3 regions of the Streptomyces sp. WI03-4A genome follow, and region 2 is predicted to be linked to each of the others. Evidence: riboswitches for the same ligand, from Rfam matches in the RefSeq annotation. Region 2 holds a riboswitch; each other region holds the start of a gene.

Region 1 (3,936 bases), on a different contig from region 2:
TCAGACGGCCAGCGCCTGGGCGCGGCGCTTCACCTCCGTGCCGCGATTCTCGCTCAGGGCCTGCGCCGGCGTGCCGGGCAGGGTGGGGTCGGGGGTGAAGAGCCACTCGATCATCTCTTCGTCCGTGAAGCCGTCGTCCCGCAGGAGCGTCAGGGTGCCGGACAGGCCCTTGACGACCTTGTCCCCGTCGATGAAGGCGGCGGGGACGTGCAGCGCCCGGTTCTCACCACGGCGTACGGCGATGAGCTGGCCCTCCTTGACCAGCTGCCGCACACGCGTCACCTCGACGCCGAGCTGTTCGGCGATGTCGGGGAGGGTGAGCCAGGCGGGGACGAGAGCATCGATCTTTGCGTCAATCTCGGTCACGGGAACCAGCCTAGGCGCTCCGCCGGTCCGGCCGCGATGTGGCGTGGTGCGTCCGCGGGCGTCACGCGGGCGCCGTCGTGGCTGGTGGCGCCGTTCCCCGTGCCCCTCGCGGGGCGCCGGTCAGTCGGCCGTGGCGTCCTTCAGCGGGCGGGTCGGGTCGGGCAGGGCCTCGGGGTCCATGCGGCGGCCGGACTCGATCAGGCGGCGGCCCTGGGCCAGGTCGCGGGGCCTGCCGACGGCCAGCAGCGCCACCAGGCGGTCCTCGCGCAGCCAGCAGACGGTCCAGGCCGGGCTCGCCGGGTCGCCGCGCCACACCGTGCGGTCGGCCGCGGCGTGGTGGCCGGCGTACTGGACGAACCGGCCGAACTGCTCCGACCAGAAGTACGGCACCGGGTCGTAGGTCACCGGGAGCTCGCCCAGGACGTTCGCCGCGACCGTGCGCGGGCCCTGCAGGGCGTTGTCCCAGTGGTGGACGAGCAGCCGGGCGCCGTAGCGGGCCGAGGGGAAGGAGGCGCAGTCGCCGACCGCGTACACGTCCTCGGCCGAGGTGCGCAGGTGGGCGTCGGCCACCACCTCGCCGTCCGCGCCCAGCTCGATGCCGGAGCCGGCCAGCCAGCCGGTAGCCGGGCGGGCACCGATGCCGACGACGACGGCGTCCGCGGGCAGCCGTGTGCCGTCGGCGAGCTCCACCAGGCCGGGCTCGACGCGCTCCACGCGCGCGCCGGTGCGCAGCCCGGCGCCGCTGTCGGCGTACCAGGCGGTCATGCGCGCGGCGACCTCGGCGGGCAGGGCGCCGGCCAGCGGCCGGTCGGCGGCCTCCACCACGGTCACCTCGCAGCCGGCCTCGCGGGCGGCCGTGGCGAACTCGGCGCCGATCCAGCCGGCGCCGACGACCACGATGTGGTGCTGGGCCGCGAGGACGGGCCGCAGCCGCTCGGCGTCGTCCAGGGTGCGCAGCAGGTGCACGCCGGGCACGCCCTCGGTGCCCGGCAGCCGGACCGGCTCGGCGCCGGTGGCGAGCACCAGGACGTCGTACGCGACGGGGCCTGCCTCGGTGTCCAGTTCGTGGTCGGCGGGGCGCACGCCCAGCGCCTCGCAGCCGAGCCGCAGTTCGATGCCGAGGGACTCGAAGTCGACGTCGAAGGCGGAGCCCTCGGCCGTGCCGAGCAGCACGGCCTTGGACAGCGGCGGCCGGTCGTACGGCTGGTGGGGCTCGGCGCCGATCAGCGTGACCGTGCCCGTGTAGCCCTGCTCCCGCAGGGCCACGGCGGTCTGCACCCCGGCCATGCCGGCGCCGACGACGACCACGCGTCCCGGCTGTGACGTGCTCTGTTGCGGTGTCTGCTCGCTCACCCGATCACCATAGACAACTGACGAAACGTCAGTCAGGGGGCGTGCTCGGTGACCTGTTCCACAATGCTCGTCCCGGCCCCCGGCTGGGACTCCCACTCCCAGGTCTCCTCCAGCCGCACCCGCCCGTCCGGCAGCTCCACGACCGCCGACACGCAGTGCCCCGAGGAGGTGGTGCCGTCCCGCTTGAGCTGCACGTACCGGAAGTCCAGCCGGTCGCCCTCGCGGGTGCCGACCAGATGGCCGCGCACGACGTCGCCGCCGGTGTAATCGGCCCAGACGGCGCCGTCCCGCTCGTGGTACGCGAACCGGGTGCGCGTCCCCACCTGGCCCGGGGCCTGGTCCGCCACCGGCGCCAGGACGAGTCCGTCGAGCGAGCGGGCCATGCGCGGGGCTCCCTTACGAGTGACGTGCCGTGCGGGCTAGGGTGGCCACCGTACAAGCACTCGCGGGAGCCCGGACGCACCGGGCTGAGAGGGAGGCTGGCGGCCTCCGACCGTACGAACCTGATCCGGGTCATGCCGGCGAAGGGAGGGGCTGGACGCCCATGTCGTCACGTACGTCCGACGTCCTCGTCATCGGGGGCGGGATCATCGGTCTGGTCACGGCCTGGCGTGCCGTGCAGCGCGGGCTCGCCACGGCCGTGGTGGACCCCGAGCCCGGCGGCGGGGCCGCGCGGGTCGCGGCGGGGATGCTGGCCGCGGTCACCGAACTGCACTACGGCGAGGAGACGCTGCTCGCGCTGAACCTGGAGTCCGCCCGGCGCTACCCGGACTTCGCGGCCGAGCTGACCGAGCTGACCGGTCACGACCTCGGCTACCGCCGCTGCGGGACGCTCGCCGTCGCGCTGGACGCCGACGACCGCGCCCACCTGCGCGAACTGCACGCGCTCCAGCAGCGTTCGGGCCTGGAGTCGGAGTGGCTGTCGGGCCGGGACTGCCGGCGCCTGGAGCCGATGCTGGCGCCCGGTGTGCGCGGCGGCCTGCGGGTCGACGGCGACCACCAGATCGACCCGCGGCGGCTGGCGTCGGCCCTGGTGGCCGCCTGTGAGCGGGCCGGGGTGGTGTTCCACCGGGCGTGGGCCGAGCGGCTCGACGTCGTGCGGGACCGGGCCGCCGGGGTCACCACGGCGGACGGCACCGCGCTGGTCGCGGGCCGGGTGGTGCTCGCGGGCGGCAGCCTGAGCGGGCGTCTGGCGGGCGTGCCGGACGAGGTGCTGCCACCGGTGCGGCCGGTGAAGGGGCAGGTGCTGCGGCTGACCGTGCCCCGCCGCTGCGCGCCCTTCCTGAACCGGACCGTGCGGGCGGTGGTACGCGGCAGCCAGGTCTACCTGGTGCCCCGGGAGAACGGCGAGCTGGTGGTCGGCGCGACCAGCGAGGAGCTGGGCTGGGACACGACGGTGACCGCGGGGGGCGTGTACGAGCTGCTGCGCGACGCGCACGAGCTGGTGCCGGGGATCACCGAGCTGCCCCTCACCGAGACCCGGGCCGGTCTGCGCCCCGGCTCCCCGGACAACGCGCCGCTGCTCGGCCCGTCGGGGCTCGACGGGCTGCTGCTGGCCACCGGGCACTACCGCAACGGGGTGCTGCTCACCCCGGTCACCGGGGACGTGATGGCCGAGGTCCTGACGAGCGGGGAGCTGCCGCCCGAGGCCCGGCCGTTCACCCCCCGGCGCTTCGGCGCCGTCCTCGTGGAGCAGCCCGCATGAACATCTCCGTCAACGGGCGGCCGAGGCGGGTCGCCCCGGGCACCGCGCTGGACGCCCTCGTCAGGACCCTCACCGCGGCGCCCTCCGGGGTGGCCGCCGCCGTCAACGAGACCGTCGTCCCGCGCACGCGGTGGGCGGCCACGACCCTCGCCGAGGGGGACCGCGTCGAGGTCCTCACCGCCGTCCAGGGAGGCTGAGCCATGGCAGACGACCCCTTCGTCCTCGGCGGGCTGCCGCTGGGCTCCCGGCTGATCATGGGGACCGGCGGCGCGCCGAGCCTGGAGGTGCTGGAGCGGGCGCTGGTCGCCTCCGGCACCGAGCTGACCACCGTCGCGATGCGGCGGGTCGACCCGTCCGTGCACGGCTCGGTGCTGTCGGTGCTCCAGCGGCTGGGCATCCGGGTGCTGCCGAACACTGCGGGCTGCTTCACCGCCGGGGAGGCCGTGCTGACCGCCCGGCTCGCCCGGGAGGCGCTGGGCACCGATCTGGTCAAGCTGGAGGTCATCGCCGAC
Region 2 (3,936 bases):
CAGCATGATCCGTACGACGAAGGGGGCGCCGACCAGCGCCTGGGCGAGCGGCACCAGGATCCAGGACTGGCGCAGGTCCAGCGGCGGCTTGTCGAGCGCGATCAGGAAGCCGAAGCCGACGGTGACGGCGGAGACGCCGAGCGGCAGCATCAGCAGCGCGTCGAAGCCCCGTACCAGCCGCCCCGCGTCCCGGCGGGCCAGCGCGGCGGCGGCGAGACCGCCGATGAGCACGGCGATGGCGGTGGCGGCGGCCGCGTACTGGAGCGAGGTCCACACGGCGTGCAGCGGTGCCACGAGGAAGGTGCCGCCGTCGGAGTCGGTCAGCGTCCGGTAGTAGCCGAGCCCTGGTGCGTCGAGCGAGCGCCGGACCAGCACGGCGAGCGGCAGCAGGATGAGGAGGACGACGGTGGTGAGGACACCGGCGAGCAGCGCCCACTGCCCGGCACCGCGCGGCCGGCGGGCGGTCGTGGCGGCGTCCACCAGGCGCAGCGCGGTCTCCCGGTGCCGTACCGTCCGGGCGTGCACGGCGAGGATCGCACCGACCGCGACGAACTGGACGAGGGTGAGGACGGCGGCCGTCGACAGGTCGAAGACCTCGGAGGTCTGCCGGTAGATCTCCACTTCGAGGGTGGAGAAGGTGGGACCGCCGAGGATCTGCACAACGCCGAAGGAGGTGAAGGTGAACAGGAACACCATCAGCGCGGCGGCGGCCACGGCGGGCGCGAGCGCGGGCAGGGTGACCTTCCGCCAGGCGTGCAGGGGGGAGGCGCCGAGCATCCGGGCCGCTTGTTCCTGCCGGGGGTCGAGCTGGGCCCAGAGCCCGCCCACCGTGCGGACGACGACCGCGTAGTTGAAGAAGACGTGCGCCAGCAGGATCGCCCAGACCGTGGTGTCCAGTCGTACGCCCCACAGTTCGTCCAGCAGCCCGCCGCGCCCGACGAGGGCGAGGAAGGCGGTCCCGACCACGACGGTCGGCAGTACGAACGGGACGGTGACGACCGCCCGCAGCAGCTGTCTGCCGGGAAAGTCGAGGCGGGCGAAGACATAGGCGGCGGGCAGCGCGAGCAGCAGGGTGAGCGCGGTGGAGGCCAGGGCCTGCCAGGTGGTGAACCACAGCACGTGCCGGATGTCCGGCTGGGTGACGACGTCCGCCATCCGGCCGAACTGCCAGCCGCCGTCCACCTTCAGTCCGCGCGCGACGATCGCGGCCACCGGCCAGGCGAAGAACACCGCGAAGAACGCGACGGGCAGGGCCATCAGGCCGAGCCGCGCCGCGCTCCTCGTGCGGCCGCCCCCGCGGGGGGCTACTTCAGTACGAGCGACGTCCACGACTTGACCCACTGGTCACGGTTGGCGGCGATCTTCCCGGGGGCCAGGGTCTCCGGGTTCTTGGCGACCGGCCCGTACTCGGTGAACTCGGCGGGTACGGTCGCACCCTTCACCACCGGGTACACGAACATGTTCAGCGGCATGTCCTGCTGGAACTTCTTGGAGAGCAGGAAGTCGACGAGCGCCTTGCCGCCCTTGGTGTTGTGCGCGTTGCTCAGCAGCCCGGCGAACTCGATCTGCCGGAAGCAGGTGCCGCCCGCCACGCCGGTCGGGGCGGTGCTGGGGCGCTTCTTGGCGTAGATCACCTCGGCGGGCGGCGAGGAGGCGTAGGACACGACGAGCGGGCGGTCGCCGCCGGCCTTCTTGCCCTCCGAGGAGCCGGAGAACTCCTGGTAGTAGGCCTGCTCCCAGCCGTCGACGACCTTGACGCCGTTGGCCTTGAGCTTCTTCCAGTAGTCCGGCCAGCCCTGGTCGCCGTAGCTGGCGGCGCTGCCGAGCAGGAAGCCGAGGCCGGGCGAGGAGGTGGCGGCGTTCTCGGTGACGAGGAGGTTCTTGTACGCGGGCTTGGCCAGGTCGGCGAAGGTCTGCGGCGGCTTCAGACGGTGCTCGCCGAAGTACGCCTTGTCGTAGTTGACGCAGATGTCGCCGAAGTCGATCGGGGTGACGCGGTGCTTGGCCTTGTCGAGCTGGTACTCGGCGCCGACCGTGCCGAGCCCCTTGGCCGCGTACGGCTGGAAGAGGCCGTTGTCGAGGGCACGGGACAGCAGGGTGTTGTCGACGCCGAAGAAGACGTCGCCCTGCGGGTTGTCCTTGGTCAGGATCGCCTTGTTGACGGCCTGGCCGGCGTCGCCGCTCTTGAGGACCCTGACCTTGTACCCGGACCGCTTCTCGAAGTCCTTGAGCACGTTCTTGGAGACGGCCCACGAGTCGTGGCTGACCAGGGTCACGGTCTTGGAGTCCGTGGACTCCTTGGCGTCCGTCGACCCGCAGCCGGTGAGCGCGGACATGGTGACCATGCCGAGCCCGGCCGCCGCGGCCACGAAGGTCTTGTGGTGCACTGATTGTCCTCCTGGGGGTTGGCCAGGAAGAGACGCGGCCCCGCCCGGGCTCCGCGAGGGTGCCCGGGCAGGGCGCAACAGCTTGAGTGGTGACCGAACTTCCTACCCAGAATGACCTGGGCGAGGTTCAGAGGGTCTGCGGCCCGGTTGCCGCACTCTCAGCGCTGTGGCGCTCCCCTGTCGGAATATGAAGATGTACTGACCGGGTCAGGTTACCGCTCGGTGGCGGCGAGCTGACCACAGGCACCGTCGATCTCCTGACCACGGGTGTCCCGGACGGTGACCGGCACCCCGTGCGCCGCGATGGCCTCGACGAAGGCCTTCTCGTCCTCGGGCCGTGAGGCGGTCCACTTCGACCCGGGCGTCGGGTTCAGCGGAATGAGGTTGACGTGCACCGGCCTGCCCCGGAGCAGCCGGCCCAGCCGGTCGCCCCGCCATGCCTGGTCGTTGATGTCGCGGATCAGGGCGTACTCGATGGACAGCCGGCGCCCGGACTTCTCCACGTACTCGAACCCGGCGTCGAGCACCTCGCGCACCTTCCACCGCGTGTTCACGGGGACGAGGGTGTCGCGCAGCTCGTCGTCGGGGGCGTGCAGGGAGATCGCGAGCCGGCACTTGAGGCCCTCGTCGGCGAACCGGTGGATGGCCGGCACGAGCCCGACCGTCGACACGGTGATCCCGCGCTGCGAGAGCCCGAGCCCGTCGGGCGCGGGGTCGGTGAGCGCCCGGATGGCCGTCACGACCCGCTTGTAGTTGGCGAGCGGCTCGCCCATCCCCATGAAGACGATGTTGGAGAGCCGCGCGGGGCCGCCGGGCACCTCGCCGTCGCGCAGCGCGCGCATGCCGTCGACGATCTGGTGCACGATCTCGGCGGTCGACAGGTTGCGGTCGAGCCCCGCCTGTCCGGTCGCGCAGAACGGGCAGTTCATCCCGCACCCGGCCTGCGAACTGATGCACATCGTCACCCGGTCCGGGTAGCGCATCAGCACGGACTCGACCAGCGTCCCGTCGAACAGCCGCCACAGCGTCTTGCGGGTCGTCCCCTGGTCGGTCGACAGATGCCGCACGACGGTCATCAGCTCGGGGAACAGCGCTTCCTGCAGCTTGCCGCGCGCCCCGGCGGGGATGTCGGTCCACTGCTCCGGGTCGTGCGCGTACCGCGCGAAGTAGTGCTGCGACAGTTGCTTGGCGCGAAACGGCTTCTCACCGATCTCGGCCACGACGTCCTTGCGCTCGGCAGGCGAGAGATCGGCAAGATGCCGCGGCGGCTTCTTGGCTCCGCGCGGCGCGACAAAGGTGAGTTCTCCGGGATTAGGCATGGCGTTACCAGTGTCGCAGATCAAACTCGGTGACCTGCGGCTGTCGCCTGCTACGACGGTCGTCAGCAGACGCCGTCAGTCGCTGCTGAGCGACCTCGGACGGCCCGGGGACGGCCCAGGAATGATCACTCGTCGGCCGGGCTGCCGCTCATCGAGGCGACCCCTGACCTGGTTGTTGTCCGCGTGCCAGGAGACCTCATCCCACACGGCGCCCCCGAGGACCGGAGGGT
Region 3 (3,936 bases), on a different contig from region 2:
TGATGAGCTTTCTCGTGTCCGAGGAGCTCTCCTTCCGCATTCCGGTGGAGTTGCGCTACGAGACCTGTGATCCCTATGCCGTGCGGCTCACCTTCCACCTCCCCGGTGACGCCCCGGTGACCTGGGCCTTCGGCCGTGAGCTGCTGATCGACGGAGTGGGGCGGCCGTGCGGGGAGGGCGACGTGCACATCGCTCCCGCCGACGCCGAGGTGCTGGGCGAGGTGCTGATCCGGCTTCAGGTCGGCTGCGACCACGCCTTGTTCCGCTCCTCGACGCCGCCGCTGGTGGCCTTCCTCGACCGCACGGACAAGCTGGTCCCGCTCGGCCAGGAGGGCGCGCTGGCGGACTTCGACGCCCACCTCGACGAGGCGCTGGACCGCATCCTGGCCGAGGAGCAGAGCGCGGGCTGAGGCGCCTGCGGAGCGGGGTGCGGCGGTGTCCGCCGAGCCGCGTCCGGGCCTGCGCGGGAGCGCGTGACGCCGTGCAGGAACGCTTCTTCAGGGGGGCGCCCCCCGGCTCACCGCTTCCGGCGACGGCCCCGGCCGGCGCGCACGGGAGCGGCCTCCGTCCCCGGGGCCGCCTTCGCGGGTCCCGGCCGGTCGGCCGACACCACCACGGCGGCCAGCACGGTGGTGAGCGGGACGGACGCGACCAGGCCGATCGACCCCACCAGCGTGCGCACGATCTCCTCGGCCACCAGCTCACTGTTGGCCACCGTGCCCACGCTGCTCTGCGCGATCGAGAACAGCAGCAGCAGCGGGAGCGCGGCACCGGCGTAGGCGAGGACCAGGGTGTTGACGACCGAGGCGATGTGGTCGCGGCCGATCCGGATGCCCGCCCGGTACAGTCCGCGCCGGCCCATCGCCGGATTGGCCTCGTGCAGCTCCCAGACCGCCGAGGTCTGGGTCACCGTCACATCGTCCAGGACGCCCAGCGATCCGATGATGACGCCGGCCAGCAGCAGACCGCTCATGTCGATCGACGGGTACAGGCCGTGGATCAGACCGGTGCTGTCGTCCGTGTTGCCGGTGAGCGCGGCCCAGTCGATGAACTCCGAGCCGAGGACGCCGATCAGCAGAAGGGAGACGAGCGTGCCGAGCACCGCGACCGACGTACGGGCGGACAGGCCATGGCACATGTAGAGGGCGATGAGCATGATCGCGCTCGACCCGACCACGGCCACCAGCAGCGGGTTCGATCCCTGGAGGATCGCCGGCAGGATGAACAGGGTGAGCACCAGGAAGCTCACGGCGAGTGCGACCAGCGCCATGACGCCCCGCAGGCGGCCCACGACCACGACGGCGAGCGCGAAGATCCCCGCGAGCAGGGCCATCGGGACCTTCCGGCTCACGTCGGTGACGGAGTACTGCAGTTCCCTGGGGGCCGAGGGCTCGTAGGCGACCACGACCTTCTCGCCCTGGTGCAACTGCCGTGTCTGGTCGGGCTGCACGATCTCGGTGAACGTACGGCCCTTGTCCTTGCCGGTGTCGACCCGGACCGTGGCCTTCTTGCAGGTGCCCTTCTCCTTCTGCGGAGTGGTACCGCCCGTGGTCCCGGCGGTGCCGCCGGTCGCGGCGCCGCCGCCCCCCGAGGCGTTGACCGCGCTGCAGCTGACCTCCACCACCTGGGCGACGGTGGCCTGCTGCGTCTGGCGGTCGAAGCCGACGCCGGTGCGCTCGTGCGATGGCGCTCCCCCGGGCCACAGCACCACCAGGCCGACCACGACCGCCGCGGTGAACGGGATCAGGACGGCCGCGATGACCTTGCGCAGGTGCTTCGAGACCGGGGCGGCCGGCCCATGACTGTGACTGTGACCGTGGCTGTGGCCCTGACCGGGGCCCTGGTCGTGTGGATGTCCGTGACCGGGTTCCGGGGCATGACCGTGCGCCGGGCCGTGCCCGGGGTCACGACCGGGGCCCGGGACAGGCCCTGGGACGGGGTGTGCGGGTCTCTGGTGATGTACGGCGCCCCGGTCGTCGGGATGGGCCCGCACCGGCCCACCACGCGGTACGTGGCCGTCATGGCCGTGTCCGTCGCCCTGCCCGGAGCCGCCCTCGCGCGGTGGCTCGGACGGCGGATAGGGGTACTGGTCCATGGTGGTCACCGCCCGATCATCGCAAGAACGAGAGAGGCCCTCTGTTCACCGCGCCCGAGTTGACGCTAGCGTGGAGGCACCTTTGCACACGCGGGAGCTCGGAGCACCGGGCTGAGAGGGCGCTGACCTCCGTATACGCGATGTTTCACGTGGAACGTGTTTCACGGGGAGCATCGATGGACGGAAGCCGCTGCGTCGACCGCCGAACCTGTTACCGGGTAATGCCGGCGTAGGGAGTAGGTCTCATGACCAACAAGGACGCACGCACGCCTGCCTCCGTCCAGGACGACATGTCCCAGGAGGCCGGGAAGTCCATCGGCTGGCACAAGGCGTACGTCGAGGGCACCCGCTCCGACCTGCGCGTGCCGGTCCGTCAGGTGCACCTCACCAACGGGCAGTCGGTCACCTTGTACGACACGTCGGGCCCGTACACCGATCCACTCGTCGACACCGACGTCCGCCGGGGGCTGGCACCTCTGCGGGAGAACTGGATCATCGCCCGCGGCGACACCGAGGAGTACGCGGGCCGTCCCGTCCGGCCCGAGGACGACGGCATCAAGCACACCGCACCGCGCGGCGGACTGCGCAACCTGGACGCGGTCTTCCCCGGCCGTCCCCGCCAGCCGCGCCGGGGCCGCGCGGGCGAGGCGGTCACCCAGCTCGCCTACGCACGCCGGGGCGAGATCACGCCGGAGATGGAGTTCGTCGCGCTCCGGGAGAACGTCGATCCCGACGTGGTCCGCGAGGAGATCGCGGCAGGGCGCGCGGTGCTGCCGGCCAACGTCAACCACCCGGAGATCGAGCCGATGATCATCGGCAAGCGGTTCCTGGTGAAGGTCAACGCCAACATCGGCAACTCCGCGGTCACCTCCTCCATCGAGGAGGAGGTCGAGAAGATGACCTGGGCGACCCGCTGGGGCGCCGACACCGTCATGGACCTCTCCACCGGCCGCAACATCCACACCACCCGCGAGTGGGTGCTGCGCAACTCCCCCGTCCCCATCGGCACGGTGCCGCTCTACCAGGCACTGGAGAAGGTCGACGGCAAGGCCGAGGAACTGACCTGGGAGATCTACAAGGACACCGTCATCGAGCAGGCCGAGCAGGGCGTGGACTACATGACCGTCCACGCGGGCGTCCGCCTGCCGTACGTGCCGCTCACCGCCCGCCGCAAGACCGGCATCGTCTCGCGCGGCGGCTCCATCATGGCCGCGTGGTGCCTGGCGCACCACAAGGAATCGTTCCTGTACGAGAACTTCGAGGAGCTCTGCGAGATCCTCGCCGCCTACGACGTCACGTACTCGCTGGGCGACGGCCTGCGGCCGGGATCGATCGCCGACGCCAATGACGAAGCCCAGTTCGCGGAGTTGCGCACGCTCGGGGAACTCAACCGGATCGCCAGGCGTTTTGACGTACAGACGATGATCGAGGGCCCGGGGCACGTCCCGATGCACAAGATCAAGGAGAACATCGACCTTCAGCAGGAGATCTGCGATGAAGCTCCGTTCTATACGCTCGGCCCGCTGACCACGGACGTCGCGCCGGCGTACGACCACATCACCTCCGGCATCGGCGCCGCGATGATCGCCTGGTGGGGCACCGCGATGCTCTGCTACGTGACGCCCAAGGAGCACCTGGGCCTGCCCAACCGCGACGACGTCAAGACGGGCGTCATCACCTACAAGATCGCCGCGCACGCGGCCGATCTCGCCAAGGGGCACCCCGGCGCCCAGGAGTGGGACGACGCGCTCTCCGACGCCCGCTTCGAGTTCCGCTGGGAGGACCAGTTCAATCTCGCGCTGGACCCGGACACGGCGCGGGAGTTCCACGACGAGACGCTG

Evidence for each region. A riboswitch is a leader RNA that binds a small molecule or an ion and turns the genes downstream of it on or off. The one in region 2 is predicted to bind thiamine pyrophosphate.
Region 1: it holds a riboswitch for thiamine pyrophosphate, as region 2 does, so the genes downstream of both, thiO (glycine oxidase ThiO) here and PV343_RS22255 (thiamine ABC transporter substrate binding subunit) in region 2, are expected to answer to the same signal.
Region 3: it holds a riboswitch for thiamine pyrophosphate, as region 2 does, so the genes downstream of both, thiC (phosphomethylpyrimidine synthase ThiC) here and PV343_RS22255 (thiamine ABC transporter substrate binding subunit) in region 2, are expected to answer to the same signal.

What each region holds. Positions count from the first base shown of each region.
Region 1 covers NZ_JARAUO010000040.1:19,033-22,968, forward strand. The annotation lists gene PV343_RS31140 (Rv2175c family DNA-binding protein) at 1-366, opposite strand; gene PV343_RS31145 (NAD(P)/FAD-dependent oxidoreductase) at 487-1,719, opposite strand; gene PV343_RS31150 (hypothetical protein) at 1,752-2,102, opposite strand; TPP riboswitch at 2,155-2,266, shown strand; gene thiO (glycine oxidase ThiO) at 2,264-3,424, shown strand; gene thiS (sulfur carrier protein ThiS) at 3,421-3,621, shown strand; gene PV343_RS31165 (thiazole synthase) at 3,625-3,936, shown strand, end outside.
Region 2 covers NZ_JARAUO010000022.1:54,843-58,778, forward strand. The annotation lists gene PV343_RS22250 (iron ABC transporter permease) at 1-1,257, opposite strand, end outside; gene PV343_RS22255 (thiamine ABC transporter substrate binding subunit) at 1,305-2,387, opposite strand; TPP riboswitch at 2,469-2,576, opposite strand; gene rlmN (23S rRNA (adenine(2503)-C(2))-methyltransferase RlmN) at 2,600-3,706, opposite strand.
Region 3 covers NZ_JARAUO010000026.1:56,318-60,253, reverse strand. The annotation lists gene PV343_RS24540 (SsgA family sporulation/cell division regulator) at 1-410, shown strand, start outside; gene PV343_RS24535 (YibE/F family protein) at 518-2,104, opposite strand; TPP riboswitch at 2,176-2,348, shown strand; gene thiC (phosphomethylpyrimidine synthase ThiC) at 2,341-3,936, shown strand, end outside.